Regions from separate parts of the Peribacillus sp. NPDC056705 genome, predicted to be linked through region 2. Evidence: riboswitches for the same ligand, from Rfam matches in the RefSeq annotation. Region 2 holds a riboswitch; each other region holds the start of a gene.
What was found. Region 2 has a riboswitch for S-adenosylmethionine ahead of ACFRAK_RS24860 (5-methyltetrahydropteroyltriglutamate--homocysteine S-methyltransferase). Riboswitches for the same ligand answer to the same signal wherever they lie in the genome.
Positions count from the first base shown of each region.

Region 1 (10,928 bases), on a different contig from region 2:
GGATCATGGTTTCCCAAAACAATCGACAGATTATAATGAACTGAGCAGTTATTTAGAATTGAATGCAGACTATCTCGAAAGTATGTCCGTATTCGATCAAGCTTGGGAACAGTATGTCCAAATAGAAGAAGGGCTCTTATTGGGAGATCAGGAATAGGGAGGATCGGAAGGATGTTTAAAAGCCTTCAAACCCGAATTTTGCTTTTTTCTTTACTTATTGCAAGTGTGCCTCTTCTGATATTGGGAATCATATCCTATGGATCACAACGTTCCCTTCTGGAGAAGGAAGCAAGAAATGCCCTGAATGCAGGTTCACTGAATATGGTAAATGAAACATATAGCTATTTGAACGAACGGGTCAGTGATGTGAAGTTTATGAGTGCAAATTCGGTAATCATCAATCCTGGCCATTCAAGAGAAGAGGAGTCAGATGAACTAAGAAAGTTTATTGATGCAAAAGGAAATTATTACGGTGTTTTGCATTTGGATATGGAAGGCAATGTCATTGCAGATACATCTAATAAAATGATCGGGGACAACCTCGCGAAGAGAATATGGTTCAAAGAGGCCATAGAAGGTCATGAATTCCTTTCAGACGTTTATAAAACCAGGGCATTCTCAGAACCCATAATGGTTCTAAGTGCGCCAGTATATGATGATGCAGGGAAAATGATCGGAGTCGTATCTCCAGCTTTCCGATTAAAAGGGCTTTGGGAGATGATGGAGAAAAAGGCTAATGAAATCAGCGATAAATATCCAGTGAACTTTTTCATGATCAATCAAGAAGGCATCTTGATTTCGAAAAAAGACCCGCATGGCCTCATGCAGGGTTCTGCCTTGAAAGAATTGGGATTAACGAAAGGGAAGCTGATGGAAGCTTCGTTGTCGGATGATTTGTACAGTTCGGAGAATGGTGAAAAAATATATTCCATCCAGCCTGTCCATACGATTGCAGAAACGGAGAATAAATGGTTTGTTGTTGTGGGTGCTGATAAGAAACAGGTGTTTCAACCTTTGAATGACCTATTAACACGGTACCTGACAATCTACAGCATCGTTTTAGTTTCTATCATTCTGGCTGTCTATTTACTAACAAAGACCATCGTACGGCCAGTTCAAGAACTTGTAGAAGCGACAGAGGATTTCATTGGAGGAAAGGAATTCATCATTTCCGACAAAAGAAGCTTCGAGGAAATGGAAAAATTGAACCTTGCCTTTCTAAGAATGATGGAAACGATAGAAGATCGTGAGAAGGAAATCGTCCGAACGGAAAAATTGAAATATGTTGGCCAGCTTGCTGCCGGTGTCGCCCATGAAATCAGGAACCCGTTGACGACAATAAAGGGCTTTTTCCAATTATTGAAGAGCCAGGATCATGATACAACATTAATAGAAAAATATAGTGATGTCATGCTTCATGAAGTGGATCGGGTCAATGTATTCGTGACACAACTTCTTGATTTGGCAAAACCGCATCAACTGGAATGGGAGAAATTCGATTTAAAGGATTTCCTTGAAGAAATTTTAGATACATATACTCCCTCAAATCCGAGTTATCATGTAAGAATAATTAATGAAGTGGCACAATCCATCTTTGTTTATTCGGACAGAAACCGGTTAAGGCAGGTTCTCTTGAATGTCTTGAATAATTCTTGTGAAGCCATCGAAGCAAGGGGGCAGATTGAACTGCAACAGACTTCCGTGTCCCAATATGTGAAATTAGTGATCAGCGATGATGGAAAAGGCATCAGTCCCGAGGATTTAAAAAATATCGGTATGCCCTTTTACACCACCAAACCGGATGGGAATGGATTAGGTGTGGCGACGTGTATTCAGATAATGGAGGAATTAAAAGGTAAACTCCAAATGGAGAGCGTCCGCGACGAAGGAACGAAAGTGACCCTCATCATCCCCACTACGAACCGTCTCATTAAATGAGGCGGTTTTTGGTTGGTTGCAGTGCCCTTGAAGCTAATTGAGCAAAATGCCCTCCCATTTCCATTAACCTCCATGTTTGTTTGTGCATATAATTTACTAATCAAACGATAAGGACCATATTGGGGGATGTCTCTTATGGGCAAAAAAAAACAGCCGAAATTCAAATTAGGCGATACAGTCGTAATAACAATGTATGGGACAGTCGGGAATATAACCGATGTGAAATTTCTCGATGGTGCTTATGTGTATGAAGTGAACTATAGTGAAGGCCTATATATCGAAAAAACATTGCAATCGATAGATGAATATGAAGGAGAAATCCTTTATCCAAAAGAACAGATCGATATTGAATATAAATTTTTATTAGGTGACTTGGTCCAAGTGGATGGATATGAACAGGATTATTTCAAGATTATCGGCTATCGAACGGAAATTTGGCGCTATAAGGAAAATGCCTGGGAGGATGTAATCTATGAGTTATCAAGAATCTCAGATGGTGAATGGCTTGAAGCGCATGAAGAAGAACTGACTTTGATAGCCGATGCTAAACGTGCAGATGGAATTATAAAAAAGTTGGGTCTGCTACTTCCTAAAAAGAAAAATGAGCTTGCTATCATTGCTAAACAAAACAACCCTGGTAAAGGTGAGCGAGATATGACAATGACAAAAAATGAAAAAAAGGAAATGATTGATGGACTGTTGGATTTATATAATGATTATTGTAAGCTCTACGAACATTTTGGCGATGATGAATACCGCCATATTATGAAGATTGCCCTTGCGAAAATTGAAAAAGCGGCAGAGGAAATTTATCCAGATCATAAAAAGAAGCAAACGAAGTGAAAGGTATCCCCAACTTTTAATGGGCAATTTCCAAATTCCCTATAGAAGCTTCCATTCAAATTGAACAGAAATGGACGATATTTTTAGGCACTTCATATGATTTTCCATTATGGGTTGCCTTATTGGTATATTTGTCTCTACACATTCATAGACCTTTAAATAAGGGGGCGATGATTTGCGAGAAATTGAGGTTTTTATTGATACAGAAGAGATAGCGGAATTCTTTTTTCAAGAATTGATAAGACGGGGCTATCTTCCATCAGAAGCTGAAGTTGAAGATCTTGCTGACATCACATTCGAATATCTTCTAGAAAAATGTATAATTGATGAAGAAGTCGATGAGTAACCGGTCATAAGACGGTTAGCAGCTTCCTTTCCCTTAATTTTATTAACGATTAAAAAAAGACGGCGGACCTCCGCCGTTTTGTTTGCGGTTTAGAGTAAGGGTGCCATAAGTCATTTCGTGATTTCCAGTTTTTCAAGTTCTAGGATAAGGTTCAATTTTCCTAACTTGTGGTTGATATGGTATAGTAGTTTTTGAATATCATTTCAACCACAAGTTAAGGAGGACATAGTCGTATGAGCGTACATATTGGTGCAAAAGAAAATGAAATTGCGGAAACGGTCTTACTGCCAGGGGACCCATTGCGTGCAAAATATATTGCTGAAACATTTTTAGAGGATGCTAAACTTTATAATGAAGTTCGAAACATGTTTGGATATACAGGGACATATAAAGGGAAACGAATTTCAGTACAAGGTACTGGCATGGGTGTTCCATCCATTTCCATTTACGTGAATGAATTGATGAATAGCTATAATGTCCAGAAGCTGATTCGTGTGGGAACTGCAGGAGCGATTCAAAAAGATGTAAAAGTCAGGGATGTGATCCTTGCCATGAGTGCTTCGACTGATTCCCAAATGAACCGCATGACTTTCGGAGGGGTGGACTTTGCCCCAACCGCAGATTTCGAATTATTAAGAAAAGCTTATGACGCCGGCACGGCTAAGGGCTTGCAATTGAAGGTCGGTAATGTATTTACGGCCGATCAGTTTTATAACGATAATAGTGAATTGGAAAAATGGGCAAAATACCAAATACTTGCAATAGAAATGGAATCAGCTGCCCTATACACGCTTGCCGCTAAATTTGGCCGCCAAGCTTTATCTGTATTAACCATTTCCGATCACATTTTAACCGGTGAGGAAACGACGTCGGATGAGCGCCAGTCAACTTTTAACGAAATGGTTGAGGTGGCATTGGAAGCAGCTATCAAGGATTGATAAGTCAGGCGGGTTACCAGGAATAAGTGATGCCGTAAAATGACGGTTGGGATACAGGCTCAATTATTCCTTGGTATCCGTATTTTTATTATGTCGGGAACTGGCTGTTGCCCTTGGAGCTTTCAGTATATTAACGTTTGCGAAGCGGTGAAAAAATACATATGGTCATAAATTGTTATTTTTGATAACTATTATTTTTCGATTGGCATGAAAGCTGATAAAATAGGAATGAAATCGTTATATCGTCATGAAGAATGAAAGTGGTGAGGCTTCAGTGGAAGAAGAAAATCAAAAACAGCCAAAAGAGGCAGGGAAATTCATTAAAATAAAGAAGTTTACATTCATAATGGGAATTTTCTTAGTCATATTTCTAACTGCAGGGATTACTACAATAGCCTTGACCTTTGGAGATGAAAAAGTAGAGTCATTAGCACCGGATAAACATTCGGAATTTGAAAAGCTGTATTCTACATACGATACGATAAAAGACAACTATTATGAAGAGATTGATCAAGATAAGCTGGTTGACGGGGCAATAAATGGAATGATCAAATCATTGGATGATCCCTATTCTGCTTATATGGATAAAAAGGAAGCATCGAGTTTCCATGAGAGCATCTCTTCATCTTTTGAAGGAATCGGTGCCGAGATTCAGGAGCAGGATGGACAAATCATGGTCGTCTCACCGATAAAAGGGTCCCCAGCAGAAAAAGCAGGGGTAAAACCGAATGATATCATTTTAAGTGTGAACGGTAAAAGCGTTGAAGGACTAAGCTCTTCTGAAGCTGTCTTGAAAATCAGGGGCAAAAAGGGAACGAAAGTGAATTTATCAATCTCAAGAGCTGGTGAGCCGGAACCGATGGAGCTCACCATTAAACGGGATACAATTCCGATTGAAACGGTATATGCGGAAATGCTTGATGATGGAGTTGCAAAAATTCAAGTGACCAGTTTTTCCGAACATACAGTCCAAGAGCTGAAAACGGCGCTTGAAGAAATGTCGAAGAAGGATATGAAGGGTCTCGTATTGGATTTGCGCGGAAACCCTGGGGGACTTCTTGACCAAGCAATAGAAATGGCGAGCCTGTTCATACCTAATGGGAAAGTGGTCCTTCAAGTTGAGGAGCGTAGCGGGAAAAAAGATGTCTATAAATCGAAGAATGATGGAGAACTGAAAATCCCGGTAGTCGTGTTGATTGATGACGGAAGTGCCAGTGCTTCTGAAATCGTTGCAGCGGCAGTCAGTGAGTCTGCGGACATTCCATTGATCGGTGTCAAGTCATTTGGGAAAGGGACAGTTCAGACTGCCCAAGACTTTGAGGATGGATCTAACTTTAAATATACGGCAGCTAAATGGTTGACTCCTGAAGGCAATTGGATTCATAAAAAAGGGATCAAGCCGGATATTAATGTAAAGCTTCCTGATTATGCCAGCCTTCCGTACATTTCACCTGATAAGGAATTGAAAGCATCCGATTCTTCGAGTGAAGTGAAAGCTGCTGAAGAGATGCTGAAGGTAGCAGGCCATGATCCAGGAAAAATAGATGGATTTTTTGATGAAGCAACCACGAATGCGGTCATAGCGTTCCAGAAGGAACAAAAAATTAAAGAAACTGGGACAATTAAAGATGATACTACCGTGAAATTAATGCAGGTCATCCGCGAGAAGATCCTTAAAAACGACACACAAGTGAAAAAGGCAGTAGAAGTATTAAAGAAAGAAATTAAATAAATGATTATGCCCGAAAAGCCTGTCAGCGATTATCGTTGGCAGGCTTTTTTGTCGTTAAATGCATAAAATTCCAGTATTAGACAGATGATAGGGGTAATTTTCCGATGAGGTGAGGCAATGAAAGAAAAGGTATTATTCATATACCTATTGATCTTGATTCTGGCAGGCTGCACCTATGCCCCTTTACCCAAACAAAATGGAAATGCAGGTTCGGATAAAAAACTAACCAAAGAAGACGACCAGGAAAGCGTGAAAACATTTCTGTTAATTGGTGTTGATACAAGGGGAGAGCAAAAATCTCGATCAGATGTGCTTATCCTGGCAAAATACTTTCCTGAGCAGGAGAAACTGAAGCTGGCTTCCATCATGCGTGATAGTTATGTGAAAATGCCCGGGAATAAGTCAGGATATAACAAAATAAATGCAGCTTATTATTATGGTGGAAGGGAACTGCTTAAGAAAACCATAAAGGAGAACTTCGATATCAAGGTCGATCATGTAGCGGTAATCGACTTCCAGGGATTTGTGAAAATGGTCGATTTACTAGCCCCTGAGGGGGTAGCGGTGAATGTAGATCAGGAAATCATTGATGATATGAGCATTCAAGCAAGTGTTGGCAAAAATGTTTTACATGGTGAGGAAATATTGAAATATGTCCGTTTTAGGCATGACGATGAAAGTGATTTTGGAAGGGTGGAGCGTCAACAAGAAGTCATGATTCAATTAAAAACAGCTTTCGTAAATCAAATCTCATCCTTCGAAGGGATGGCAGCCCTTCCTAGTATCATCGAACAAGGACTCTCGTACCTGGATACAGATATTGGTCTGAAAACATTAATGGAAATGGGTCCAAAAGCCTTCTTCCATACACCGGACACCGTCGAAACCTTAAGGGTTCCAGTGGAAGGGAGCTTTAAAGATGAAATATATCCCCAGTCCGGAGCGGTTTTGCAAATAGATTTCACTAAAAATAAAAAGGCACTTCAGGAGTTCTTTTCAAAATAATAAGAACTATTATGAACAACCTTATATTAAGTGAATATGTTCGAATTCACTTGAATTATTGTATTATAGACCTCGTAAGAATATTCATAATCATCTATAAAAAACGAGAGGGATAAAAATCCTTCTCGTTTTTTATCACCAATAAAGGAACCTGGATCAATTAACAAAATGCGGAATGTTTTTATTGAAATCCGGTGTTATGATGCCGTTTTCGGTAATGATGCTCGTAATAAGATGATTTGGTGTAACGTCAAAGGCTGGATTGAAAGTCTTCACGTTTTCCGGAGCGATCCTTACACCTTGAATGGAGGTGATTTCCGCTTCATTCCGTTCTTCGATCGGGATGGATGTGCCTGATTCGATGGAAAGGTCGAATGTGCTTGATGGTGCGGCCACATAAAAGGGGATGCCAAAGTGCTTGGCTAATATGGCCAATCCCAATGTCCCGATTTTATTGGCTGTATCTCCATTAGCCGCAATCCTGTCTGCCCCGACGATAATTCCATTTATTCGTTTCTGGTGAATCGTATGTGCAGCCATATTATCTGAAATTAAGGTGACATCAACCCCCGCTTGCATCAATTCCCAAGCCGTCAAACGCGCACCTTGCAGGACAGGCCTGGTTTCACATGCGTATACTTTTAACGGAAAGTCCCTTTCTTTAGCCAGGTGGAAAGGAGCCAAGGCTGTGCCATACCGAGCTGTGGCAATTCCCCCAGCATTGCAATGGGTTAGTATGGAATCTCCTCTAGTGAATAAGGATAAACCATGTTCCCCGATTTTCCTGCACATTTCTTCATCTTCAGCAAAGATGGCTTTAGCCTCCGATACAAGTGCTTCCTTTGCAGCTGAAATGCTTTGCGCAGCATGCAAGGTGTTCTCCATCCTCCTTAACGCCCAAAAAAGGTTTACTGCAGTTGGCCTTGAAGAGGCGAGTTTTTCAATATGCCTCGTTACATTTCTCTTGAAATCCCCTAATTCAGCGGTTGTTTCCTGTTTGGCACCAAGTGCAACACCAAATGCTGCCGTCAGTCCAATTGCTGGCGCACCGCGAACTTTTAATGTCAAAATGCTGTCATATACATCATTAACTGAATGAAGTTCAATAAATTCAGTTATGGAAGGTAGGGCTTGTTGATTTAATAATGTAATATGGGTATCATCCCAGTGTACCGAATAGGGTAAGGGTGCTAGTGTAGTCATGTGCAGGGCTCCTTTTAAATGGTTGAATAAGATGGCAGTGTACGTTGCTTCAACGCTTCAATGACAGCTGGAACATCTAATTCCTCCCGTTTTTTAATTAAAAATGCACCAATTTCCAACGTTGCCGTTTTGGCAGCAATCCTTATCTCTTTATTTTCAATGACGTTTAAATCGGCAACATGGGAAAGGCCAATGGTTCGCCGAATCAGTTCACAGGCGGCAAAACCGAAGGCATCTTTTTTGAATTTTGTCAGTAAGTAAGGCAGATAACCTTTCACATGGCGGAATGGGCTTTTATTTTGACCTTCCCATAAGTCGGTATAAGTTTCTTCAAAGGCATTCCAAAATTCATGAAGGTGTGTGAAAATCTCTTCCTTTCCAGCGCCATTGCGTGTGACTGCCTGGAAGAGAAGGTTGGCGGTGTATTGACCAAGGTCAAAACCAACGGGTCCATAAAAAGCGAATTCCGGATCAATAACCTTTGTTTCAGTTTCACTTGCAAATATACTTCCAGTATGTAAATCTCCATGAAGTAAGGCTTCCTGCTCGGTTTCAAAGCTTTGTTTCAGCTTAGCGACCTCAAGTATCACTTCTTGATCATTCCAGATAATTTTGGCGGCATCAGTCAATTCCACCTCGAAGTCTCCTGGGAGTTCCTCAAAAAATGGATCTGTGAAAATAAAGACCTCAGTGATTTTGCAGAGTTCTGGATTCGTGAAATGTCGGGCCACTTCCTTTTTCGCAGATGGTTCTAGATGATAATCGGATGTATAAAATGCCGTCTTAGCAACAAACTCACCAATATGCTGTGAAAGCAATGGATATGAATCGCCATCGATCAATCCTGTTCTAACGATTTTCAAGTGCGATAAATCCTCCATGACCGTGATGGCAAGCTGTTCATCCGAATAATAGACTTGCGGTACGAATTCAGGGCAATAACTTTTGAAATGAATCAGCGCATTCGCTTCAATGGCAGCCCTTTTCAATGTCAGCGGCCAGCTTTCACCAAGTACCTTGGCATAAGGGACCGCTTGTTTGATGATTATTCCTTTATTTGTGTGCATGTCTGTAACATGAAAAACATAATTTAAGTTTCCATCGCCGATTTCTTTACACTTTAAACTTGCATCCGCATTGACCAACCCAAGTTTTTTTGCAAGGGTTATAGCTGTTTCGTTTGTCAATCTCTTAAAATTTGAATGGTTTTGAGTCATTCTTTTTCCCTCCAGAATCAAAATAAGAATAAAAAAGCCTCTTTCATATAGAAAGAGGCAGAAGTTTTGGCTTCGGACCTCTTATCTTCCAGAAAATGAATTCTGGTGGAATTAGCACCGTGCTCTGTGGATTTTATAATCCGGCGGTGAATCCGCCCCATTTCACAATGGTATTACAGTCGGTTGCTGGGCTTCATAGGGCCTTTATCCCTCAGCCTGCTCTTGATAAGAGTAAATGTTTTCTGAAATTTTAATCTTCGGGAAAATAATAACAACCTTTTGAATAGTTTGTCAATGGGTAAATTAATAAAAATCAGGGCGGCGATCTTCGAATACAGGTATTTTGTTTCGGGCTTCCGTAACTTTATTGAAATCCAAGGTGCCTGTCAAGAGTTCGTTTCCTTCTCCGGCTTCACTAATGAGATTCCCCCATGGATCAATAATCAAGGAATGACCAGCAAATGTATTATTGACATCCGAACCTGAACGATTAACGGCTACAACATAGGCTTGGTTCTCGATGGCACGGCTAATCAATAAGGCTCTCCAGTGATCGAGTCTCGGCTTTGGCCATTCCGCCGTTACGAATAGAACTTCGGCGCCTTGAACGGTATGGGCACGCTGCCATTCAGGGAAACGGATGTCATAACAAATGAATCCAGCACATATTTTTTCATCAAGAGTAAATAAACCATCTTTTTCTCCTGGCTGCAGGAAATGATGTTCATCCATTAACTGAAATAAGTGAAGCTTATCATATTCTTTAATGAGATTCCCATGTTTATCGATGATGATCATCGTGTTATAGATTCCCTTGCTTGTCTTTTTCGCGATGGAACCGCCTATGATGTGAATTTGGTGTTTTTGTGCCTGTGTTTTTAAAAATTCAATCGTTTTTTCTGCCTCGTGATCAGCAATCTCATTTAACCTGGTCAAGTCGTATCCTGTTGTCCAAAGCTCCGGTAAAATGACGATATCGGGTTCTGACCGTGTTGCTTTTTCCAACCATTGTTCTGCAACCTGAAAATTGATATCCGGTTGACCAAAGGCTATATCCATTTGAATACAAGCTATTTTCCATTTCATCGATTAAAACCTCCACATGTAAAAAATGCTTTACAAGACTATGATAAACATATATCATTTGTGACTAGAATTTCAAGAAATTTCAGAGAAGGTGTATAAATGTTGCAATTCGAAAAATCCGGCCAGCTTCAGGACCTGCCCAAGCAGTTTTTTGCTTCACTAGTCGCAAAAGTCAATGCAATAACGGAGCAAGGACATGATGTCATTAATTTAGGCCAGGGAAACCCTGATCAGCCGACGCCAGAACATATCGTGAAAAGTTTGCAGTCGGCTGCTGAAAAAACGATTAATCATAAATATTCGCCATTCCGGGGACATCAATATTTAAAAGATGCTGCCGCCGTCTTTTATGAACGAGAATACGGTGTCAAGCTGGATCCGAATAGCGAAGTGGCGATTCTCTTCGGGGGGAAGGCAGGTCTTGTCGAACTGCCGCAGTGTTTATTGAATCCAGGTGATACGATCCTTGTTCCAGATCCCGGCTATCCCGATTATCTTTCCGGAGTTGTTTTAGCCCGGGCAAAGACCGAACTCATGCCTCTGACAGAAGAAAATGGTTTTCTTCCGAAATATGATGAAATACATAAAGAAGTACTTGATAAAGCCAAAATGATGTTCTT
Region 1 is NZ_JBHTYI010000005.1:4,531-15,458, reverse strand. Features, by position in the region: gene ACFRAK_RS08550 (YozE family protein) at 1-157, shown strand, start outside; gene ACFRAK_RS08545 (ATP-binding protein) at 172-1,938, shown strand; gene ACFRAK_RS08540 (hypothetical protein) at 2,074-2,781, shown strand; gene ACFRAK_RS08535 (YozD family protein) at 2,957-3,127, shown strand; gene deoD (purine-nucleoside phosphorylase) at 3,361-4,065, shown strand; gene ACFRAK_RS08525 (lmo1851 family serine protease) at 4,340-5,797, shown strand; gene ACFRAK_RS08520 (LCP family protein) at 5,915-6,802, shown strand; gene mtnA (S-methyl-5-thioribose-1-phosphate isomerase) at 6,959-8,005, opposite strand; gene mtnK (S-methyl-5-thioribose kinase) at 8,020-9,222, opposite strand; SAM riboswitch class I at 9,301-9,454, opposite strand; gene ACFRAK_RS08505 (carbon-nitrogen family hydrolase) at 9,526-10,308, opposite strand; gene ACFRAK_RS08500 (pyridoxal phosphate-dependent aminotransferase) at 10,408-10,928, shown strand, end outside.
Region 1: another riboswitch for S-adenosylmethionine. It lies ahead of mtnK (S-methyl-5-thioribose kinase); the one in region 2 lies ahead of ACFRAK_RS24860 (5-methyltetrahydropteroyltriglutamate--homocysteine S-methyltransferase).

Region 2 (10,928 bases):
TACCAGGCAATGTTGAACGGTTATTGGCATTATAAGTATAGATGCCTTTCCCGCGTGTATTGTCCTGTAAATAGTATTGGCCGTTGGATAAGGTAGTGTTCAATGACACGGTATTGTTTAAGACGCCGGTGCCCGTTCCGACGGAATTGGTCCCCGTCACTTCATCTAGTGAATTAAATTTATTCAGGATTTTACCTGTTTTGACTGATATGAAATAATTATGATTTCCTGGTTCGGGACTTAAGAACTTCAAATTGACTTTATATACATAATCGGCCTTGCCTTCATTTGCGTATACATATAGGTCGGATTCAGGTGATTGTTCGTAGGCAGGAGTGAACCCAAGATCCGCTTCAGCTATTTTGATAGCTTCGGATTTACTGATGCCTTTTTTAGCCTTTTTCCCTAATTTCGTGTTTAGATTGGCTTCAACCGTACCGGACACGACCGTCAGTACACCTTTAGTGTCAATCAATACTGCTTGTGTCGAATTCCATACAGGGACGCCTTTATAGGTTTGTTGCAATTTAAGAACGGTATTGCCTAGTTCATCCTTGCTTTCTTTCTGGATTGTGAAGGAGTCTTTCGCCTTTTGTTTTTCTAGCTTGTAAGACTTTTTGTTTTCATCAAAAAAGGTAAGAATGATATCTTCTGCAGTTTGCTTTGATGGGTCCGTAAGTTTCCCAGACTTGAATTCTAGCGAATCCTTATGCTTATTGTACTTTTCAACACTTAACACATTTTTTGCCGCTAAAGCTTCTTGATGGGGAATAGCAGAAAATAATAGACCGAGAGATAGTGCAGTTCCTAAAAATACCTTACCTTTCATAACACTCAACTCCTTCATGAGAATAACCTCATTTTTACATCGTTTCATATTATTCACAAACGGAGAAAACTCGCAAAAAATATGACATTTAAAGGAATAAAATGGAGAAAAATGGTTTTTGAAAGAAATATTCTCTGAATATATTCTTATAGTAATATTTGGAATGTATGTAAATTGAACCAAATGAATAAAAGTGCAAAAAAACATGGCATAATGTGCAAAAAAATGTGGCGTAAAGTGCAAAATATTTTGTCTATTAAGGGCGTTTTTTTTTGTTTATTTGTTGAATATTGCGTTTTATAAATTTGGCATGAAAATTGCATATATTCAGAAAAGGAATTCGAATTGTAAATTAGATCTATTTGAAAGTCTATGAAATAGGAAAATTTATTAAATGGATTTCCCATATATGAAAGCGCTTATATAGAAAGGGATGAAAATTATGATACCAAAACAAGAACATGACATCGTTCAACATCCTCCGCAGCAAGAAGGACAAGAACTAAAACGCGGTTTAAAATCCCGCCATTTAACGATGATTTCCATTGGCGGGGCTATTGGCACCGGGCTGTTTCTTAGCAGCGGGGCAGCCATCCATACAGCTGGGCCAGGCGGCGCATTACTTGCATATGCCTTAGTTGGGGCAATGGTTTACTTTGTGATGACGAGCTTAGGGGAACTGGCAGCCTTTATGCCGACAAGCGGCTCATTCAGTACTTATGGAACGAAATTCGTCGATCCGGCATTTGGTTTTGCCTTGGGATGGACGTATTGGTTCAATTGGTCGATGACGATAGCGGCAGAGTTGGCAGCCTCGACAATGATCATGAAATTCTGGTTTCCGAATAGTCCATCATTGTTATGGAGTTCATCATTCTTGGTGCTCATTTTCCTTTTGAATTATTTATCCGTTAAAGGATATGGTGAAGGGGAATATTGGTTTTCCTTCATAAAGGTTACAGCCATCGTTATATTTATAATCGTCGGGCTGCTAATGATCGTCGGCATTATGGGCGGCGAAGCAGTAGGTTTTAAAAACTTCACCGTCGATGACGCTCCTTTCCCGGGTGGGTTCATGGGTGTCTTCATCGTGTTCATAGCGGCTGGCTTTTCTTTTCAAGGTACCGAAATTGTTGGTGTGGCTGCCGGTGAAAGTGAAGATCCTGCACGGAATATACCGAAGGCCATTAAGAGTGTCTTCTGGAGAATCTTGCTTTTTTACGTATTTGCAATATTTGTTATAGGGCTGCTTATCCCTTATACGAACTCAAGTTTACAAGGTGATAACGTCATGGTAAGCCCATTCACGCTCATTTTTGAAAAGGCTGGAGTGGCCTTTGCCGCTTCGCTTATGAATGCCGTCATTTTAACCGCGGTATTATCTGCAGGTAACTCAAGCCTATATGCATCAACGCGTATGTTATACTCAATGGCAAAAGATGGACAAGCACCGCGCATTTTTGCAAAACTTAATAAACGCGGAGTACCGGTTGCAGGCATGGTTTTGACATGTTCCATCGGCATGCTGGCCTTTTTAGCTTCCATATTCGGGGATGGTAAAGTGTATATTTGGTTAATGAATGCCATTGGAATTACAGGATTTATCTTTTGGCTCGGCATTTCCATCAGCCATTACCGTTTCCGGAAAGCATTCATCGCTCAAGGCCATTCATTGGAGAAGCTGCCATATAAGGCATTATGGTTTCCGATTGGACCGATCTTTGCCATTTTAATTGGCATGATTGTCATCCTGTCCCAAAATATCCAAGCATTTTTCTCAGATCACATCGATTGGGGAAGTGTTATAGCTGCATACCTGGGAATCCCGCTTTTCCTTGGTCTATGGTTTGGCTATAAACTGGTAAGAAAAACTAAATTCGTTAAAATTGATGAAGTAGAATTTGATTTTGACAAAAAATATGAATGAACAAGCTTAAAGTAAAATCAGCCGGACAATGTAGTTTTAAATTGTCCGGCTTTTACTTGTGTTCTATAGGCTCATTAACCAAATCCAGGAAGCTGATTCCTGGATTTTTATTTTTATTAAATGGAAATTTATACAAAAATGACAGGCGATGTTATATGATAATCGTAAACTCTGCATAATTGCATGTACTGAACGACGGGGAAAGCTTTTACTATTTCCAATGGAAAGGGAAGGTGCACGGCTGATGACATTATTGACTCATTTAAAAGTATTGGATTTTTCAACGTTACTGCCAGGCCCATTTGCCACTTTGATGCTAGCGGATTTAGGAGCGGATGTTTTGAAGGTAGAGAGGCCGGGAGCAACGGATTCATGGGGTGTGAACCAATATCTTAACCGATCGAAAAAGTCGATCACACTTGATTTGAAACAATCTGAGTCCATTGAATCCGTAAAAAATCTAGTGAAGGAATACGATATCGTCATTGAACAGTTCCGTCCAGGTGTCATGGAACGCCTAGGGCTAGGATATGAGGCATTAAAATGGATCAATCCGAAGCTGATTTACTGTTCCATCACGGGCTTCGGCCAGACCGGTCCCTATAAAGACCGACCGGGACATGATATCAATTATATTTCGATTGCAGGCTTATCAGGCTATTCCGGTACAAAAAAGGACGGCCCGGCAAAAAACGGAACCCAAATAGCAGATCTTGCCGGAGGATCCCTGCATGCTGTTATCGGTATATTATCTGCAGTCATTCACCGGGAAAGAACGGGATTCGGCCAAGCCATCGACATCAGCATGACCGACTGCAGTTTTGCGTTGAATGCCATCTCCGCACCCCTGAATTTACAAGGGGGCCTCGAGCTTGAACCAGAAAAACTGATGTTGAACGGAGGATCCTTTTATGACTTTTACGAAACGAAGGATGGACGCTATTTTTCGGTAGGAAGCCTAGAGCCCCCTTTTCGAAAAGCATTATGTGAAGCGATCGGTGCACCCGAATTGTATGAACTGAGCACCAAAAGTGATGAAGAAAGCGGAATCAGGTTTAAAACGGCCGTCCGACTGGCTTTCCTTGAACGGGATTTTCATGAATGGCAGGAAATATTCGCTGATTTCGAAGCCTGCGCAGAACCAGTTCTAACCTTCACTGAAGCGGCCGAACACCCCCAATTGAAGGAGAGGGGAATGATCGTCGAGGTACCGGACGGAAAAGGAAATGTCCAGAAGCAAATCGCTTGCCCGATCAAAACATCGGTTTTCACCCCTGAATATAAACATGCAGGCTTGAGGCCAGGACAAAACAACGCAGAAATTCTTCACACCCCCAATCGATAAATGAAGATGTTAAGGCTATCAATTTTCCGAGTTTTTTCGGAAGGAGGTAGCCTGTTTCTTTGAATTAAGCTGGAGTCAGGCCAAAAACCTGGAAACAACCCGGATTAAGCAGAAGGAGAACAATAGACTTGTGGTAAGCGATATATCGCTACTGTGAAAATTTACTAGTTATAACGAATGTGGGCAGGGTATCAGAGTAGCATCTAGTAGGAAATTGCTCAGGTAAGGAGGGTTGCATAAACATGTTTGGTCTCTCTGATATCATCAAATTTCTATTTTCCTTTTTTTTGATCATGCCGATCGTTACGCTGATACATTTGAGCGGGCATATTTTTTTTGTCACGATCTTTGGGGGATCAGAAAAGAAAATCTTGATCGGTTGTGGCAATAAGCTTTTCGCCTTTCGGAACATAGAGGTGAGGAAATATTATTTTTGGAATGGGACTTGCGAGTTCAAGGGATTGAAACATGATAATCGATTGACGAATACGCTGATCTATTTAGGAGGGGCTATCTTTAATTTAGTCAGCATGCTGATCATCTATAGCTTAGTGTATCAGGATATCCTGGACAGCTCGGTGGTCTGGTATCAATTCATCTATTTTTCTTTCTATGTTATGTTCTTCTCGTTGTTTCCGATGTATTTCTCGGACGGGTCGCCTAGTGATGGGAAGGCTGCGGAATTGGCCTTGAGGAACAAGCTGGAAGATAGGGTGACGGATGATATATTTGTGAAGAAAATGGATGATGATGATGATAGCTGCAAGTAAAAAAGGGAGGTGCTGGTGGCCGTTCTTTTTTTGTTCTCGGATTTTTGGAAGAATGTCTTTTACGTTTTTTATTATAAACCTAATCGGCACGCTTATATTGATGCCGATTAGATTGTTCGAATGGAGTAAAGTCTCCGCTAAAAAATCATTCCCATACTTCTTTTGCTACATCAACGACGAATTTCAGCTTTTCCCATTGCTGTTCTTCGGTCAGCTTGTTGCCGTGATGGGTGGAGGCGAAGCCGCATTGCGGGCTTAAGCATAATTGTTCGAGAGGAACGAAGTGCGAGGCCTCTTTAATGCGTGCCTTAACAGCTTCCTTGTCTTCAATTTCCCCATTTTTTGAAGTGACGACACCCAGTACGACCTGTGCACCGCCATTTGGAATGTATTCCAATGGTTTGAAATCCCCTGAGCGTTGATCATCATATTCCAAGAAAAATCCATCCACCTTTTCTTTAGCCAATAAAGTTGGGGCGATACGGGCATAGCTTCCTTCAAATGCCCAAGTCGACTGGTAGTTCCCACGGCATAGGTGTGTTGTGACGACAAGGTCTTCTGGTTTGCCTTCCAATGCGCCATTAATTACGCGAAGTGCAAGATCGATTAACTGTTCCCTCGTATATTTTCCATCTTTGAACTGGAAATCCGGAGCTGAAAGTCTGGCAATATATACATCATCCAATTGAAGATAACGCACACCAGCTTCATAAAAGGCCTTCAAAGCATGCTGATATGCTTTGATGATATCATTTGCATAGTCTTCAATATCAGGGTAGATGTCTTCATTATGAATGCCTACAGCAAATAATTGATTCGGACTGGGAATGGTTTGCTTGGCAACGGCGCGTCCGTTCACGATTTTGTTCAATTCAATGAAGTCACGAATGAAAGGATGGTCAGGATTGAATGAAACCTTCCCGGTATTGCGAACGTTATATCTCTCTGTTTCCACACCATCGAACGTGAGCCCTTTTTCAGTCACATATCCCTCGATTCCATTTAAATGTTCGAGGAAGTCAAAGTGCCACCATGTACGTCTGAACTCACCGTCCGTCACGGCTTCCAATCCAACTTCAATTTGTTTTTCGACAATCCGATTGATTTCTTCGGTTTCAACTTCACGAAGCAGCTCTGCTGAAATGGTACCTTCCTTAAATTGCTTTCTGGCAACATGTAAACGTTCTGGTCTTAATAAACTTCCGACGTGATCGGCCCTGAATGGTGCTTTCGTTAATGTGATGGACATGTTGCATTCCTTCTTTCCTTTTAAAAATAAGGCTGTTTTCGCATACTTTGTTGCTATTTACCAAGTAGTGAGGTGTGGTTGATTTCCCCTCCAGATGCCCGCTTTCCGCGGGTCTCACCTGTCCCGCTGCTCCCGCAGGAGTCTCGCACTTCCGCTCCGATCAACCTTAAATCGTTTCATTTTAAAAACAACAATCTTTACGAAAAGAGCCAAAAATAAAAAACCTCTTCTTAAAAATAAGAAGAGGTGTTGGCAACCAAGCTATACACTCTTCTTATCTTCAAGTTTTTACACTTCTGGAATTAGCACAGTACATGATCAGTCTGTTGCTGAGGCATCAAAGGGCCAGTCCCTCCACCTCTCTGGATAAGAGTTGTCTATTAAATTAATTATGACTATACAGGTAGTTTTTATAAAGGTCAAGGGTTGAAGGTGGAAGATTTTGAATATACCGATTATTGATATGTGTTACTACATCAGGGAACCCGGCATATGCTATAACCGAAGATTCATATGAGCGGCAGGGGGGGAATGCAAGGATGAGTACATTCAGTCCATTCAAAAATGGCATAACGATAACTTTAACTGAAGCCATGATAGAGAAAATCATAAGAAGGAAATCAGATGGTCAGGATATTAAAGTCGAGATTACGCCAAAACATATCGTGCTTTCCGGAACGACGGAAGTGAAAAAAATGATGTTTAAGAAAAACGTAGCTTTCCGGATTACATTAAAACCGGTTTCTGTGGAAAAAAGAACGATTTTATTTGAATTAGTGGAAATGGAACCAATTGACAGGAAATTCATCAACCAAAGGATATTTAACAGACCGCCATTTTTTGAATTTGAAAAAAGAACGATCAAAATGAATGTTAATGCCTGGAACATCGTGAGAAAAATTCCCGTTGGCACAATTAAATCGTATGAACTCGTCCAAGGTGCATTGAAAATGAAACTTACTTTATGATCGAGTTTACATACATCCTTAGCCGAAAACTATAAAGGGAGTGCCAGGTATGATAGTGTTATGGTGATATGGGTCATAAAAAATGTGTTTGATAAATCAAGCTCTTTAAAATATACTAAATGACTTGAAGTTTTGAGTTTTTCTGGGAATGAGGAGGATAATGATGGATCAGAAGATTTTGCCTGCTTCAGCAAGCATGAAGGATTTCGAAAGATTTTTAGAGAGTTCCTATGAAATAGGTGTGTTTCTTGATTTGCATATATCACAATTGAAAAACGTAAGTATGATGGCAAAGCAGCATAATAAGAAAATGATATACCATGTCGATTTGATCCATGGCATAAGAAGTGATGAGTACGCGACAGAATTCATTTGTCAGGAATATAATCCATATGGGCTGATTTCGACTAAATCAAACGTTATATTGAAGGCGAAGCAAAAGGGGGTCATTGCCATCCAGCGAATCTTTTTAATAGATTCACATGCGCTTGAGAAAAGTTATAAGCTGGTGCAGAAAACCAAGCCGGATTATATCGAAGTATTGCCGGGCGCCATGCCATGGATGATAAAAGAAGTGAAGGAACGATTGCAGACACCGATTTTTGCAGGCGGCCTCATTCGTACTTCGGATGAAGTCCTGAATGCCCTCGATGCTGGAGCATCGTCAATCACCACTTCCAAAACTGAATTATGGGATATCGTTTAATAGGGGAAATTGAAAAAAAATACAGAAAAATAGATAAATTCCTCACAAATTATTGACAGCGTTTTCATAAACAAGTATATTTTACAGTACAAGTTAATAGATGTGACGGAGACTAGGAGATTCACAACAGATCTATTCATAATTTATATTATGAGGATAGTTCTGCTGTGAATCTCCTTTATTTGTTGGCAAGGTTTAAAAAATTATCAGGGGAGGGGTTTTATTCATGACTCCATTTTGGGGAGAAGTGTTAGGTACGATGATATTGGTTTTATTCGGAGCAGGCATTGGGGCTGGTTCATCCTTAAAGGGATCCTATGCAAAAGATGCCGGCTGGATCGTTATCACGATTGCGTGGGGATTGGCTGTTACCATGGGTGTTTTTGCAGTGGGCTCCATAAGCGGGGCGCATTTAAACCCGGCAGTCACAGTGGGGTTTGCCATTATTGGGGAATTTCCTTGGAGTGATGTGCCTGGTTACATCGTTGCCCAAATGATTGGCGCAATCCTTGGAGCAACTCTAGTATTCCTGCACTATTTGCCACACTGGAAAGCTACGGATGATCCAGGAGCGAAGCTTGGTGTGTTCGCGACATCTCCTGCAATCCCGCACACATTTTCAAATCTATTAAGTGAGATGATTGGAACTTTCATCCTTATTCTTGGTTTATTATTTATAGGTGCCAATCATTTTACGGAGGGTCTAAACCCATTCGCTGTCGGGTTATTGATTGTCGTGATCGGGATGTCACTTGGCGGAACGACAGGATACGCGATTAACCCGGCCCGCGATCTGGGGCCGCGCATCGCTCACTTTTTGCTGCCGATACCGGGCAAGGGCAATTCGAATTGGGGCTATTCATGGATTCCGGTCGTTGGACCGATTATTGGGGGTTCACTTGGTGCCGTTTGTTATAAAGCGTTCTTTATGGGAGAAATAACAGCAGGATTTTGGTCTGTTTTGGGTACAAGCCTGGTACTATTGATATTAGCCTATGCATTTGGTAAAAAACAGTCACATGAAATGGAAAGCAGAAATATTGCCAGTTAATTAAAAGGAGGGGCATACACAATGGAAAAATACATTTTATCATTAGATCAAGGAACAACGAGTTCGCGGGCGATTTTATTTAACGAAAAGGGGGAAATCGTCCATTCCTCCCAAAAGGAATTCACGCAGCATTTCCCAAAACCAGGCTGGGTCGAGCATAACGCCAATGAGATTTGGGGATCGATCCTGGCAGTCATTGCCGGAGTACTATCTGAATCCGGTGTAAAGCCAGAGCAAATTGCCGGGATCGGGATCACCAATCAGCGTGAAACGGCAGTCGTTTGGGATAAGGAAACAGGTACCCCTGTCTATAATGCGATTGTATGGCAGTCCAGGCAAACAAGTGAAATCTGTGATGATTTGAAGGAAAAGGGACTTAATGATCTATTCCGGGATAAAACGGGATTGTTGATAGATGCTTATTTTTCCGGAACGAAAGTGAAATGGATCCTCGATAATGTCGAAGGGGCCCGGCAAAAGGCGGATGAAGGCAAGCTGTTATTCGGTACCATCGATACTTGGCTGATCTGGAAGCTATCAGGAGGAAAGGCTCATGTAACGGACTATTCCAATGCATCCCGGACATTGATGTACAATATCCATGAACTGAAATGGGATGAAGAACTGCTCGAGATATTGACTGTACCAAAATCGATGCTGCCGGAAGTAAGGCCTTCCTCTGAAGAATATGCACGTACGATCGAATATCATTTCTTCGGCCAATCGATTCCGATCGCCGGGGCAGCCGGTGATCAGCAGGCAGCATTATTCGGCCAAGCCTGCTTTAATGAAGGAATGGCTAAAAATACGTATGGAACAGGCTGTTTCATGCTCATGAATACAGGAGCCAAGGCTGTCAGTTCCGAACACGGACTATTGACGACACTTGCCTGGGGACTGAATGGAAAGGTCGAATATGCATTGGAAGGCAGCATATTCGTAGCGGGCTCCGCAATCCAATGGCTGCGCGATGGCCTGCGGATGCTTCATGATGCCAAGGATAGTGAAGCCTATGCAAAACGGGTGGAAAGTACGGATGGAGTATATGTGGTACCGGCTTTTGTAGGACTTGGAACCCCATATTGGGACAGCGAAGTGCGGGGAGCCGTTTTTGGTTTGACGCGCGGCACATCCAAAGAACATTTCATTCGTGCCACACTTGAATCATTGGCATATCAAACGAAGGATGTCCTTGATGCAATGGAGGCGGATTCAGGAATCGAGCTCCAGACATTAAGAGTGGATGGCGGGGCAGTCAAGAATGACTTCCTGATGCAATTCCAAAGCGACTTATTACGGGTGCCCGTCGAGAGGCCGACCATAAACGAAACTACAGCATTAGGTGCTGCATACTTAGCTGGCCTTGCTGTCGGGTATTGGAAGGATCAAGAAGAAATCTCCCGGCAATGGGCAGTAGACAAAACCTTTAAACACTCCATGGAAGAGCAAGATAGTGAAAAATTATATGAAGGCTGGAAAAAAGCTGTACATGCCGCTATGGCATTTAAATAAAAAACGAGGTGTATTCTTTCTCAAACGAGCTGGAGTATGCTATAATGAAATCAAGTTAATAACTCGGCCGGAGAACAGGAGAGACCATGAATGCGTTATCGTTAATTCGATAATGTCATTTATGGTCTCTTTTTTGTTTTCAATGGCAGATTAGGGATATTAATATCTATATAAACTATGCGAACAAATGAACCAATTGAATAGAATGACCGAACTCACGAGTAAATAGCGTGAACTCACGAGTAAAAGTGCAGAATTCACGAGTAAAAGTGCAGAATTCACGAGTAAACCGTGTGAATTCACGAGTAAAAGTGCAGAATTCACGAGTAAACCGTGTGAATTCACGAGTAAAAGTGCAGAATTCACGAGTAAACCGAGCAAATTCACGAGTAAAGCGCGAATTCACGAGTAAACCGTGTGAATTCACGAGTAAACTGCACGAATTCACGAGTAAAACGCACGAATTCACGAGTAAACGCAGAATTCACGTAAAAGTAGAATGCAATACTTAAAGGAGGAGTCAGGCATGAGGTTTTCAAATATATATCGGGAAGAAACGATCGAACTTCTG
Region 2 is NZ_JBHTYI010000039.1:18,666-29,593, reverse strand. Features, by position in the region: gene ACFRAK_RS24880 (M4 family metallopeptidase) at 1-829, opposite strand, end outside; gene ACFRAK_RS24875 (amino acid permease) at 1,272-2,756, shown strand; gene ACFRAK_RS24870 (CaiB/BaiF CoA transferase family protein) at 3,001-4,101, shown strand; gene ACFRAK_RS24865 (hypothetical protein) at 4,344-4,871, shown strand; gene ACFRAK_RS24860 (5-methyltetrahydropteroyltriglutamate--homocysteine S-methyltransferase) at 5,017-6,120, opposite strand; SAM riboswitch class I at 6,392-6,493, opposite strand; gene ACFRAK_RS24855 (hypothetical protein) at 6,660-7,088, shown strand; gene ACFRAK_RS24850 (glycerol-3-phosphate responsive antiterminator) at 7,252-7,794, shown strand; gene ACFRAK_RS24845 (MIP/aquaporin family protein) at 8,021-8,845, shown strand; gene glpK (glycerol kinase GlpK) at 8,867-10,357, shown strand; gene ACFRAK_RS24835 (glycerol-3-phosphate dehydrogenase/oxidase) at 10,884-10,928, shown strand, end outside.

Region 3 (10,928 bases), on a different contig from region 2:
GAATTTAACATCGCTGACCTTGCCACCTTCTATCTTCATCGTTAAACGAATCCGATCGCCGCAAGTTGGATTATTCATATCGATAGTCATGCTTCCATCCTCTAGCATGCCCTTATTACGCGGTTTCTTATAGTGATCCATAATGACTTGTCGGTAAAGTGTATCTAGGTTATCAAAAGACATTACTGAAATACTCCTTCGTTTTAACAAGCCCGGATACGAGCTTATCAATATCTTCTTCCGTGTTATATAGATAGAAACTTGCTCTTGCCGTCGATGATACGTCCAACCATTTCATTAATGGCTGTGCGCAATGATGACCGGCGCGGACAGCAATTCCATCTGCATCAAGAACGGTAGCGACATCATGTGGATGTACGTCATTAATATTAAAGGTTATTACACCCGCACGCTTTTCTGCATCTTTAGGACCGAATATGGTCAGCCCTTCGACTGCTGACATTTTTTCCATTGCATAAGCGGCAAGCTTATGTTCATGCCGTTCAATATTATCCAAGCCGATTTCTTCCAAGAAATCAATTGCAGCACCAAGGCCGATGGCGCCGGCAATGATTGGGGTACCGCCTTCGAATTTCCACGGGAGTTCTTTCCATGTAGACTCTTGTAAACCTACAAAATCAATCATCTCTCCGCCGAATTCAATCGGCTCCATTTTTTCCAGAAGTTCTTTTTTGCCATATAATACGCCGATACCTGTTGGACCGACCATTTTATGACCTGAGAAGGCAAAGAAATCACAATCCAGATCACGGACATCGACTTTTAGGTGCGGCGTGCTTTGCGCCCCGTCGACTACCATTACGGCACCGTGTTCATGGGCAATTTTCGCGATTTCCTTCACAGGATTGATGACACCAAGTACATTCGAAACCTGCATGATGGAAACGATTTTCGTTGCGTCTGTAATCGTTGCCCTAACATCATCAAGGGAAATCGTGCAATCCTCTTGAAGCGGAATATACTTCAGTACAGCGCCTTTTTCTTTGGCAAGCTGCTGCCACGGAATGATATTACTGTGATGCTCCATGTAGGAGATGACGATTTCGTCACCCTCTTTAATATTTGCACCACCGTAACTTCTTGCTACAGTATTTAAAGAAGTCGTTGTGCCTCTTGTAAAGATGATTTCTTCTGTAGAAGAAGCATTAATGAATTTACGTACCTTTTCACGTGCACCTTCATACGCATCCGTAGCTTTTGTTCCAAGTGTATGCACCCCGCGGTGAACATTCGAGTTGTATCCGCGGTAATATTGCTCAATCGCTTCAATCACTGCAGCCGGTTTTTGAGAGGTTGCAGCACTATCTAAATAAACTAATGGCTGACCATTGACTTCTTGATCTAATATCGGAAAAAGCTTACGAATTTCGTATGGGTTCATTACTGTACTTTCCTTTCAATGACCGCTACTAATTGTTTTTTAACTCCCTCAATTGGAAGCTGGTTAACAACAGGGGCCAAGAATCCGTGAATGACAAGTCTTTCTGCTTCTTTCTTAGTAATACCACGGCTCATTAAATAATACAGTTGAAGCGGGTCGACACGACCGACGGAAGCAGCATGGCCAGCCGTTACATCATCTTCATCAATCAAGAGGATTGGATTGGCATCTCCGCGTGCTTTTTCACTTAACATTAATACGCGTGATTCTTGTTCGGCATTTGACTTTGTAGCGCCATGCTCTATTTTCCCAATTCCATTAAAAATGGAGGATGCAGCGTCTTTCATGACACCGTGCTTAAGGATATAGCCCTCAGAGCGTTTGCCATAATGAATGATCGCTGTCGTAAAGTTCTGTTTTTGTTCCCCGCGTCCGACTACAACGGATTTAGTATCACCGTGAGAGCCATCGCCCATTAGATATGTTGTATTATCTGATATCGTATTTCCATCGTTCATCATGCCAAGTGCCCACTCAATACGAGCGTCACGTCCTGCCACCCCACGGCGGTTAACGTACGTCGTGAAGCCTTTAGAAAGGGTATCGACCGCTCCGTACTCCACTTTGGCATTCGCATTTGCAAATACCTCCGTTACGATGTTGGCAACCCCTTCGTTAGACTCAACGCTTGAGAAGTAGTTCTCTACATATGTGACAGAGCTATTATCTTCCGCTACGATCAAGACATGGTTGAAAAGTGTAGCATCTGGATTATCCAATAGGAATACCGACTGGATCGGCTCTTTGATTTCTACATTTTTCGGAACATAAAGGAATGCTCCCCCATTAACTAATGCAGCATGAAGCGCCGTTAAACGATGTTCATCTACCTTAACGCCGTCTTTCATGAAATATTTTTGCACGAGCTCAGCATGGTCGCGAGCCGCTGTTAAAATATCCGTGAAAATGACGCCTTGTTCTTTCACATTTGCTGACAGATTGATATGTGCCGGCGTATTATTGCGTTGAATGTATAAGTTTTCATTTTCTTCAATGATGGATTTAATATCTTCCGGAAGCTCCTCTAAAGAAGCAAAAGCTTCACTTTCAACCGTATGAGTCTGGAAAGAAGTAAAATTCCATTTATCGATTTTCGTTTTATCCGGCTTTGGCATCGGGAGCTTTTCTAATTCAGAAAACGCTTGAATCCGAAGCTCGGATAACCAAGCTGGATCATTATTTTTAGTTGAATAGGAGCTTATATCCTCTTGTTCAAACGGTAATTTCGTTTCTGTAGTCATTGCAAATCCTCCTACTTACGCTTCTTCGCCAACAGTTTCGTCTTCAATGCCCAATTCTTGTTTAATCCAGTCATAACCTTCCGCTTCCAAGCGGGCAGCAAGTTCAGGACCGCCTGATTTAACGACACGTCCTTGCATCATAACATGTACAAAATCAGGAGTGATGTAATTTAATAGACGTTGGTAGTGAGTGATGATCAAGCATCCAAAGTCTTCTCCGCGCATTTCGTTGATTCCTTTTGAAACGACTTTAAGTGCATCGATATCTAGACCTGAATCAATTTCATCCAAGATTGCAATTTTAGGTTGGATCATCATTAATTGAAGAATCTCGTTACGTTTTTTCTCTCCGCCTGAGAATCCTTCATTCAAATAGCGTTGCGCCATATCTTCATCCATTTCAAGGAACTCCATTTTTTGGTCCATTTGACGGATGAATTTCATCAATGAAATCTCATCGCCTTCTTCACGGCGTGCATTAATGGAAGAACGCAAGAAGTCAGCATTTGTAACACCGCTGATTTCACTTGGATATTGCATAGCTAGGAATAGGCCGACACGAGCGCGCTCGTCTACTTCCATTTCCAATACATCTTCGCCATCGAAAGTGATGCTTCCGCTAGTCACTTCATATTTAGGGTGACCCATGATTGCTGATGATAAAGTGGATTTACCAGTTCCATTTGGTCCCATGATCGCATGGATTTCTCCACCTTTGACTTCAAGGTTTACCCCTTTTAAAATCTCTTTGCCTTCAATTGATACGTGAAGATCTTTAACCGTTAATGTAGAAGCTGACATAATAATACCTCCGTGAACTAATTCCAATTTTATTACCAGAAAGTAAGGATTACTTTCTTTACTGTAATTTTACGTAAAAGCATTCTCACTTTATTCTCATTCCAATTTTATAACAAATCCAATTTGGAATCAACTAAATAGATAGGGGTTTTCACTTCCGTCATGTTTAAAACCCGTCCTATTCTTACAATACTAACAGATATGGCCTGTTTACTGCATATCTATACTTATTTTAGTTTTTGTTAAAATTATCTTATTATTCAGCAAATCTTCATCCTTATTAATATATGCTCAAAGAATTCGATTGCAAGGTATGAACGTTCCGCTTTAAAAAGAAAAAATCGGACTGCCAGGCACTATGTAAGTTTATCCAATAAGGCAACCCTTATTTATGGACCACTTTCCATTTTACCTCTACAGACCGATCTTTTAAAGAACTCTTTTATATGCTTATCCGTGAATTTTGCGTTGTAGGTTCTGGACCATTTTATTGCACTTTACATGTTCCCTATCCCGTTCTTTCTCAACCTCGATACGGAGGTCTAAGTTTCTACTGTACTCACTGTAGCCAATCCCATGTGAAGACTGCATCGCCTTTTCCATTTCGCTTGTTACATTTAAATCCAGAGTATTGATAGTGAACCATCCTTTCAAATTTGTGTATCATTTTAATGCCTTCATTACCTCTATACCCTTCACTTTCATGATTAAACATAAAAAAACGGCCTGAATTAAATCAGGCCGCCATTCTTGAATTATTTATCCGCCGGTACAACTGCACCTTTGTATTCCTTAAGGATGAAATCTTGAATTTTTTTAGAATGCAACACTTCTACAAGCGCTTTGATTTCTTCTTTATTTTCATCGCCTTTGTTTACAGCGATGACATTCACATAAGGTGATTCGGAATCTTCAATCGCAATTGAATCTTTCAATGGGTCCAAGCCAGCGTCGATTGCATAGTTAGAGTTGATCAAAACAGCATCGCCTTCGCCGCTTTCATAGATTTTTGGAAGTAATGCCGCTTCATATTCAGCGTCGAATTTAAGGTTTTTCTTATTTTCAATGATGTCTTTCGTTGTAGCTGTCGTTTTATCGATGCCCTCTTTCAACTTGATGAGGCCATTCTTTTCCAACAGGGATAAAGCGCGTCCATGGTCAGCGACAGAGCTGCTCAAAATGATCGTTGCTCCATTAGGAAGTTTATCGATGCTTTTATATTTTTGAGAGTATAGTGCTATTGGCTCGATATGGATTCCCCCAGCATTGACGAAATCATATCCATTTTCTTTAATTTGCGACTCTAAGTAAGGAATGTGCTGAAAATAGTTAGCATCCAATTCCTTATCATTCAACGCCTTATTCGGTAAAACATAGTCCTGGAATGTTTCGATTTCCAAATCGATTCCTTTTTCTTTAAGAAGCGGCTTAGCTTCCTCAAGGATTTCAGCATGCGGAACATTGGATGCCCCTACAACTAATTTTTTCGATTCTTTTTCTGTATCACCGCCGCTTTTATCCTTTTCACTTCCACAAGCAGCCAAAGCGATAGATAACACTAAAATTAATGCAAATCCTAAAAACTTTTTCATCCTATTCATCTCCCTTTATCTTTTATCCAATTTAGATGTAATCACATCTCCAATAATTTGAATTATGAAGACGATAATTAGAATAACGATAGTCGCCACAAGCGTAACGTCATTTTGATTTCTTTGATAGCCTTCCAAATAGGCTAGATTACCAAGTCCGCCTGCGCCGATGACCCCGGCCATTGCGGTATATCCAACCAATGCAATCGATGTTACCGTAATCCCGGAAATAAGGGCAGGCATCGACTCTGGAAGAAGGACCTTCCAAATGATCGTGCTCGTTTTTGCCCCCATGGATTTAGCGGCTTCAATTACACCTTTATCGATTTCACGCAGGCCGATTTCAACCATACGCGCATAAAATGGGGCTGCACCGATAATAAGTGCCGGCAATGCAGCGTTCTCTCCGATCATGGAACCGACAAGTGCCTTAGTGAAAGGAATGAGCAGCACGATCAAAATAAGAAATGGAATCGAACGGAATATATTAACGATAGCACTCATGACCCCGTTAATTACCCGGTTTTCCCACATATTACCCTTCCCTGTCAGGAACAGGATCAATCCTAATATTATGCCTATAAAAAAGGTTGCCACTACAGAGACGCTTGTCATGTATAGCGTTTCTTTCGTTGCTTCAATAATGTCTTCCCAATCAATATTCGGCAATAATTCTTCAAGCATGAGTAATCACCTCCACGCCTACTTGCTGTGCTTTAATGAATTCGATTGCGCGGAGCATTTCATCCTCTGTGCCATCAAGATGGATAAACAATGTTCCATATGAACCGCTTCTTGTTTGGGATATCTTACCTTGAACGATATTGACATCCAACTCGAAGTTACGTACAAGCTTGGTGATCAACGGGCTTTCTGCATGATCACCTACAAAGGTCAATTGAATCACTTTGCCTGCAGGATAACGTTCGAGCAAATGGTCCATCGTTTCTTTCGTTTCTTCTGGTTCAGTTACCTGCTGCACGAAACGCTTTGTCATTTGTTCTTTAGGATTCTTGAAAACATCCAGGACAGGACCCTGTTCAACAACTTGCCCGTTTTCCATCACGGCGACGCGATGACAGATTTTACGTATTACATGCATTTCATGTGTTATCAAGACGATCGTCAATCCTAGGCGCTGATTGATGTCAACAAGCAATTCGAGTATGGAGTCGGTAGTCTGTGGATCCAAGGCAGATGTCGCTTCATCACACAGCAGCACTTTAGGGTCATTTGCCAGAGCCCTGGCTATTCCCACCCTTTGCTTTTGCCCTCCGCTTAATTGTGAAGGATAGGCCTTTTCCCTGCCTTCCAGTCCGACTAACTTGATCAACTCGTTCACACGCTTGGTTCGTTCAGTTTTAGAAACTCCTGCAATTTCCAATGGGAAAGAAATATTTTCCTGAACGGTCCTTGACCATAATAGATTGAAATGTTGGAAAATCATGCTGATTTCTTGACGGGCCTTACGGAGCTGAGCCCCTTTAATTTTTGAAATTTCCTTCTCAGCCACCACAACGGATCCCTCTGTAGGAGTTTCCAATCCATTGAGCATTCTGATCAAAGTACTTTTCCCCGCTCCACTGTAACCGATGATACCGAAAATCTCGCCTTTATTTATTTCAACATTCACATTATTTACAGCCTTGATCGTCTCACTGTTTCCTTTTCCTGTTCGGAACAGCTTACTGACTTTCGTCAATGTAATCATTAATCCTCACCTCTTTTATCCAATAAAACCTATGAACTTAGTTGATTTCTTTACATTATTAGTCTGTTTCTCATATCATGCACATGTTTTCCCCATTAAAACAGAAAAAACCTTTCTGCATGAGCAGAAAGGCAGGTGAAGAAACAGGCCTTTCTCTCATCTTCCAAAGTAATTAAACTTTGTGTGAATTGGCACCTTTCCAAGGAAATCTCCTTGTCGGTTGCCGGGTTTCATCGGGCACATCCCTCCACCTCTCTTGATAAGAGCTAATATATAGAATATTTGTACATCATTAAGTTCTTTAGTATGGAGAAATTTTATCATAGATAAAAAAGGAGCGCAATGTATATTATTTCTAGTTCAAGGATGAACAGGAACTTTGCTTAAAGCGTTTTGGAAGTCAAGGAGACGATATTCGTCGCTTTTTCAATTGCCTGCTCTAAATCTTCTATTAAGTCGTCTACATTTTCAATCCCAATTGATAAACGGACTTGATCGGCACTTACACCCGCTTTCGCAAGACCCGCCTCATTCAATTGTTGATGGGTCGTACTGGCTGGGTGGATGATCAAGCTCTTCGCATCCCCTACATTCGCCACATGGGACCATAATTCCACCGAATTGATAAGTTTTGCCCCAGCTTCGCGATTACCTTGTATTCCAAAAGTCACGACAGATCCAGCTCCCTTAGGCAAATATTTATCCGCAAGGGCCTTATCGGGATGATCCTCATCACCAGGATGCGAAACCCAAGTCACGGCAGGATGGTTTTTTAAATATTCAATGACAGACTTGGTGTTTGATAGATGCTCTTTCATCCTTACATGCAGCGTTTCAAGTCCAAGCGTAAACTGGAATGCACTTTGGGCACTTAGCGCAGGGCCTAAATCACGAAGTAACTGGACTCGGGCTTTCGTTATGAATGCGGCAGGTCCAACTGCCTCGGCGTATACCAGACCGTCGTAACTTGGGTCAGGCTCCGTGAAGCCAGGGTAGTTTGGCGAGTTCCAATCGAACTTCCCTCCATCCACGATGACACCGCCTAGTGTCGTTCCATTTCCCAGAAGCCATTTTGTAGCGGAATGGATGACGATGTCCGCGCCAAAATCAATTGGTCTGCAAAGATATGGTGTTGCAAAGGTATTATCAATGATTAAAGGTATGCCGGCTTCATGGGCGATTTTCGCCACCGCTTCAATATCAAGCACCCTCAAACTTGGATTACCGATCGTTTCGGCAAAAATGGCTTTAGTTCTTGGCGTAATCGCCCTTTTGAAATTTTCAGGATCATCGGGAGAAACGAACTTCACTTTGATTCCATATTTAGGAAGAGTATTTTCAAAAAGGTTATACGTACCGCCATATAATGTAGAGGCTGAAACAATCTCATCACCTGCAGCGGCAATGTTCAGGATTGAAAGTGAGATGGCAGCCATTCCGCTTGCTGTTGCCAATCCGCCGATGCCACCTTCCAATAAGGCCATTCTTTCCTCAAAAACGCTGACCGTGGGATTATGAAGCCGTGTATATATATAGCCATTCTCCTTTAGGCCAAATAAATTCGCTGCATGGTCGGTGTCTTTGAACAAGTATGCATTGCTTTGGTAGATAGGAACTGCACGGGCACCTGTTTCATCAGTTTGCAGACCGCCATGAACACTCAATGTTTCGAAACGCAACTTTTTCCCTGACATATGGTTTCACCTTTTTCTATGGATTTAGTTGGAATTATATGATATCTGGCCTTTTATAAACAAAAAAACCACTTCAACAAGAAGAGGTCTCAAGAACACACCTCATCTACCAGAGCCAACACTCTGCTGGAATTAGCACCGTATATAAAATTATACCGGTTGCCGGGCTTCGTCGGGCCAGTCCCTCCGCCACTCTTGATAAGAACTATTAAATTCTGCCATTACTTAATTCAAAATATATCATTTTAGAATAAATCAGTCAATTAATTGTTAGAATATTCTTTGTTTAATTCAAATGTCCGCAACAAAGAAACCAACCACGGCTCTGATTGGTTTCTTAGCTGATTTCCTTAAGCAATCCGTACAAATAAGGAACGGATTGAAAGGCATATATTTTTTTGTGCAGCTTTCCTTTTTTGAAAAGCAATAAACAGGGCACACTTTCGATTTCATATGATTCGGCAATTGCTTGGACATAGTTCATATTCATTTTGCCTGCCTTCAATTCCGGGAACAGCTCCAAGGATATCGTCAGCATCTTGGAGGCGACCTGACAAGTGCCGCATAAAGGCGTATATAAATATAAGCAAAAGGTTTCCCCATTTTCAACAGCAAGCTTACACTCTTCTTCTTTCCATTCCTGCATCAATTAGTCGTTCACCCTTTGACTTAAAAATTTCATTTTCACATTCATATTGGCAGATAGTAGCACAGTTGCGATATGATGTTCGGGTGAGCTTTCCACTTCTTTGTACATTTTATTAATATACAGGTGGTTCGCTTCCGGCATTTCCCTTCGGAACTGCTTCCGCAGCTTTTCTCCTGATTCATCTGCGTCAAAAAGGAGATAAACATCACGATCCATCAATTCATCCACTAATTCATCCAGCTTAGTTAATGATATGGTCCCATTTGTACATCTTATTTCCACATCTTCATTTAAAACGGAGGCAACTTTTCTTCTATCGGAACTGCCTTCTACAATGATCACTTTATCGAATTCGCCCCACTCCATGTCATCACTCCATCTCATGAATTATGTGCGCAACTGCCGCTGTATAAAATGAAAAAGAGAGCAGGCCTATTCAGTCCCCCCTCTCCTTCTTTTTAACCGTTGATTAAACTCTCATACTCTTCGGCGCTCATCAAGTTTTCAATATCATTGCTATTAGATGGTTCAAGCACGACCATCCATGCCTTTTCATAAGGAGACTCATTTACATATTCAGGGTTGTCACTTAAATCTTCGTTTACTTCAACAACCTTGCCACTGATAGGTGCATAAAGCTCAGAAACGGTCTTAACGGATTCAACACTTCCAAATGGTTCGTTCGCTTTCAATTCATCGCCGATTTCCGGAAGCTCAACGAATACGATGTCCCCAAGCTCGGACTGTGCGAAAGCTGTAATCCCAATGCGCACTGTTCCATCTTCCGTTTTGACCCATTCATGTTCTTTAGTGTAACGAAGTTCTTTTGGTGTTGTCGTCATTATTAACCCTCCATATGTACATCTTATTTATCTATTTCATTATAAGGTAGATAGTGTGTTTAAGTAAGGAATTAACCAAATATTTTGTGAAATTTCAGTTCCAAACCTGTTCGAATTGCTCTTCTTTGAAACCTACCGTCACTTTAGTGCCATCTGTAACAATCGGCCTTTTCAGAAGCATGCCATCCGTGGACAATATATCAAGCATCTCTGCTTCAGTAGCTTCTTTCAGCTTATCCTTTAAGCCCAGCTCCCGATATTTTTGACCGCTAGTATTGAAGAACTTCTTCAATTCCAAATTGCTGATTTTATATAGTTTTTCTATTTCTGTTCGCGAAGGCGGATTTTCAGCTATATGGATCGCTTCATATTGCAGTTCATGATTATCAAGCCACTTCTTCGCGTTACGGCATGTGCCGCATTTTGGGTACCAATATAATGTTAAGCCCATCATTTCACCACCTATCAATAGAATACCCGTTTTCAGCACGCAATACAACGAAATATCTTTTGAATTTCCGTTGCGATTTCATCAAAGGAAATAAAGGGAATGCCTTTACGGGCATTCCCTTTACAGATTCTGATTCATTGCTTATAGAGCATATTTTTCCGCTTCGATCACCTTTACGGAGGCTTCACGTTTTTTCGCAATGACATTGATCGGATTGTGTCTTGTCAGCTTGCGGAGCGACGAAAGCATGATTCGAAGAGTATCGCCTGTTTCCACCGCAATTAACGTTTCTTTTGCATGCTGTTCTATTTCATTGAAAGCTTCCTGAACGAAGATTTCAGTGTAAAGCACTTTTTGTTTGTTCTTCTCCAGGCCTGTAGCTGCAATAGCTTTTTCCGTACGCAATACCACGGATTCAGCTGCATAGGCAAGGGATACGATATCGGCAATGTTTGAGAGGATTTCTTGTTCTTGATCAAGAGTTT
Region 3 is NZ_JBHTYI010000001.1:394,268-405,195, reverse strand. Features, by position in the region: gene sufU (Fe-S cluster assembly sulfur transfer protein SufU) at 1-183, opposite strand, end outside; gene ACFRAK_RS01885 (cysteine desulfurase) at 173-1,402, opposite strand; gene sufD (Fe-S cluster assembly protein SufD) at 1,402-2,703, opposite strand; gene sufC (Fe-S cluster assembly ATPase SufC) at 2,719-3,504, opposite strand; gene ACFRAK_RS29810 (YuzK family famiily protein) at 3,955-4,095, opposite strand; gene ACFRAK_RS01870 (MetQ/NlpA family ABC transporter substrate-binding protein) at 4,260-5,096, opposite strand; gene ACFRAK_RS01865 (methionine ABC transporter permease) at 5,112-5,780, opposite strand; gene ACFRAK_RS01860 (methionine ABC transporter ATP-binding protein) at 5,773-6,807, opposite strand; SAM riboswitch class I at 6,961-7,073, opposite strand; gene ACFRAK_RS01855 (O-acetylhomoserine aminocarboxypropyltransferase/cysteine synthase family protein) at 7,191-8,501, opposite strand; SAM riboswitch class I at 8,601-8,706, opposite strand; gene ACFRAK_RS01850 (thioredoxin family protein) at 8,839-9,147, opposite strand; gene ACFRAK_RS01845 (toprim domain-containing protein) at 9,151-9,516, opposite strand; gene gcvH (glycine cleavage system protein GcvH) at 9,609-9,992, opposite strand; gene ACFRAK_RS01835 (arsenate reductase family protein) at 10,087-10,443, opposite strand; gene ACFRAK_RS01830 (acyl-CoA dehydrogenase family protein) at 10,585-10,928, opposite strand, start outside.
Region 3: another riboswitch for S-adenosylmethionine. It lies ahead of ACFRAK_RS01860 (methionine ABC transporter ATP-binding protein); the one in region 2 lies ahead of ACFRAK_RS24860 (5-methyltetrahydropteroyltriglutamate--homocysteine S-methyltransferase).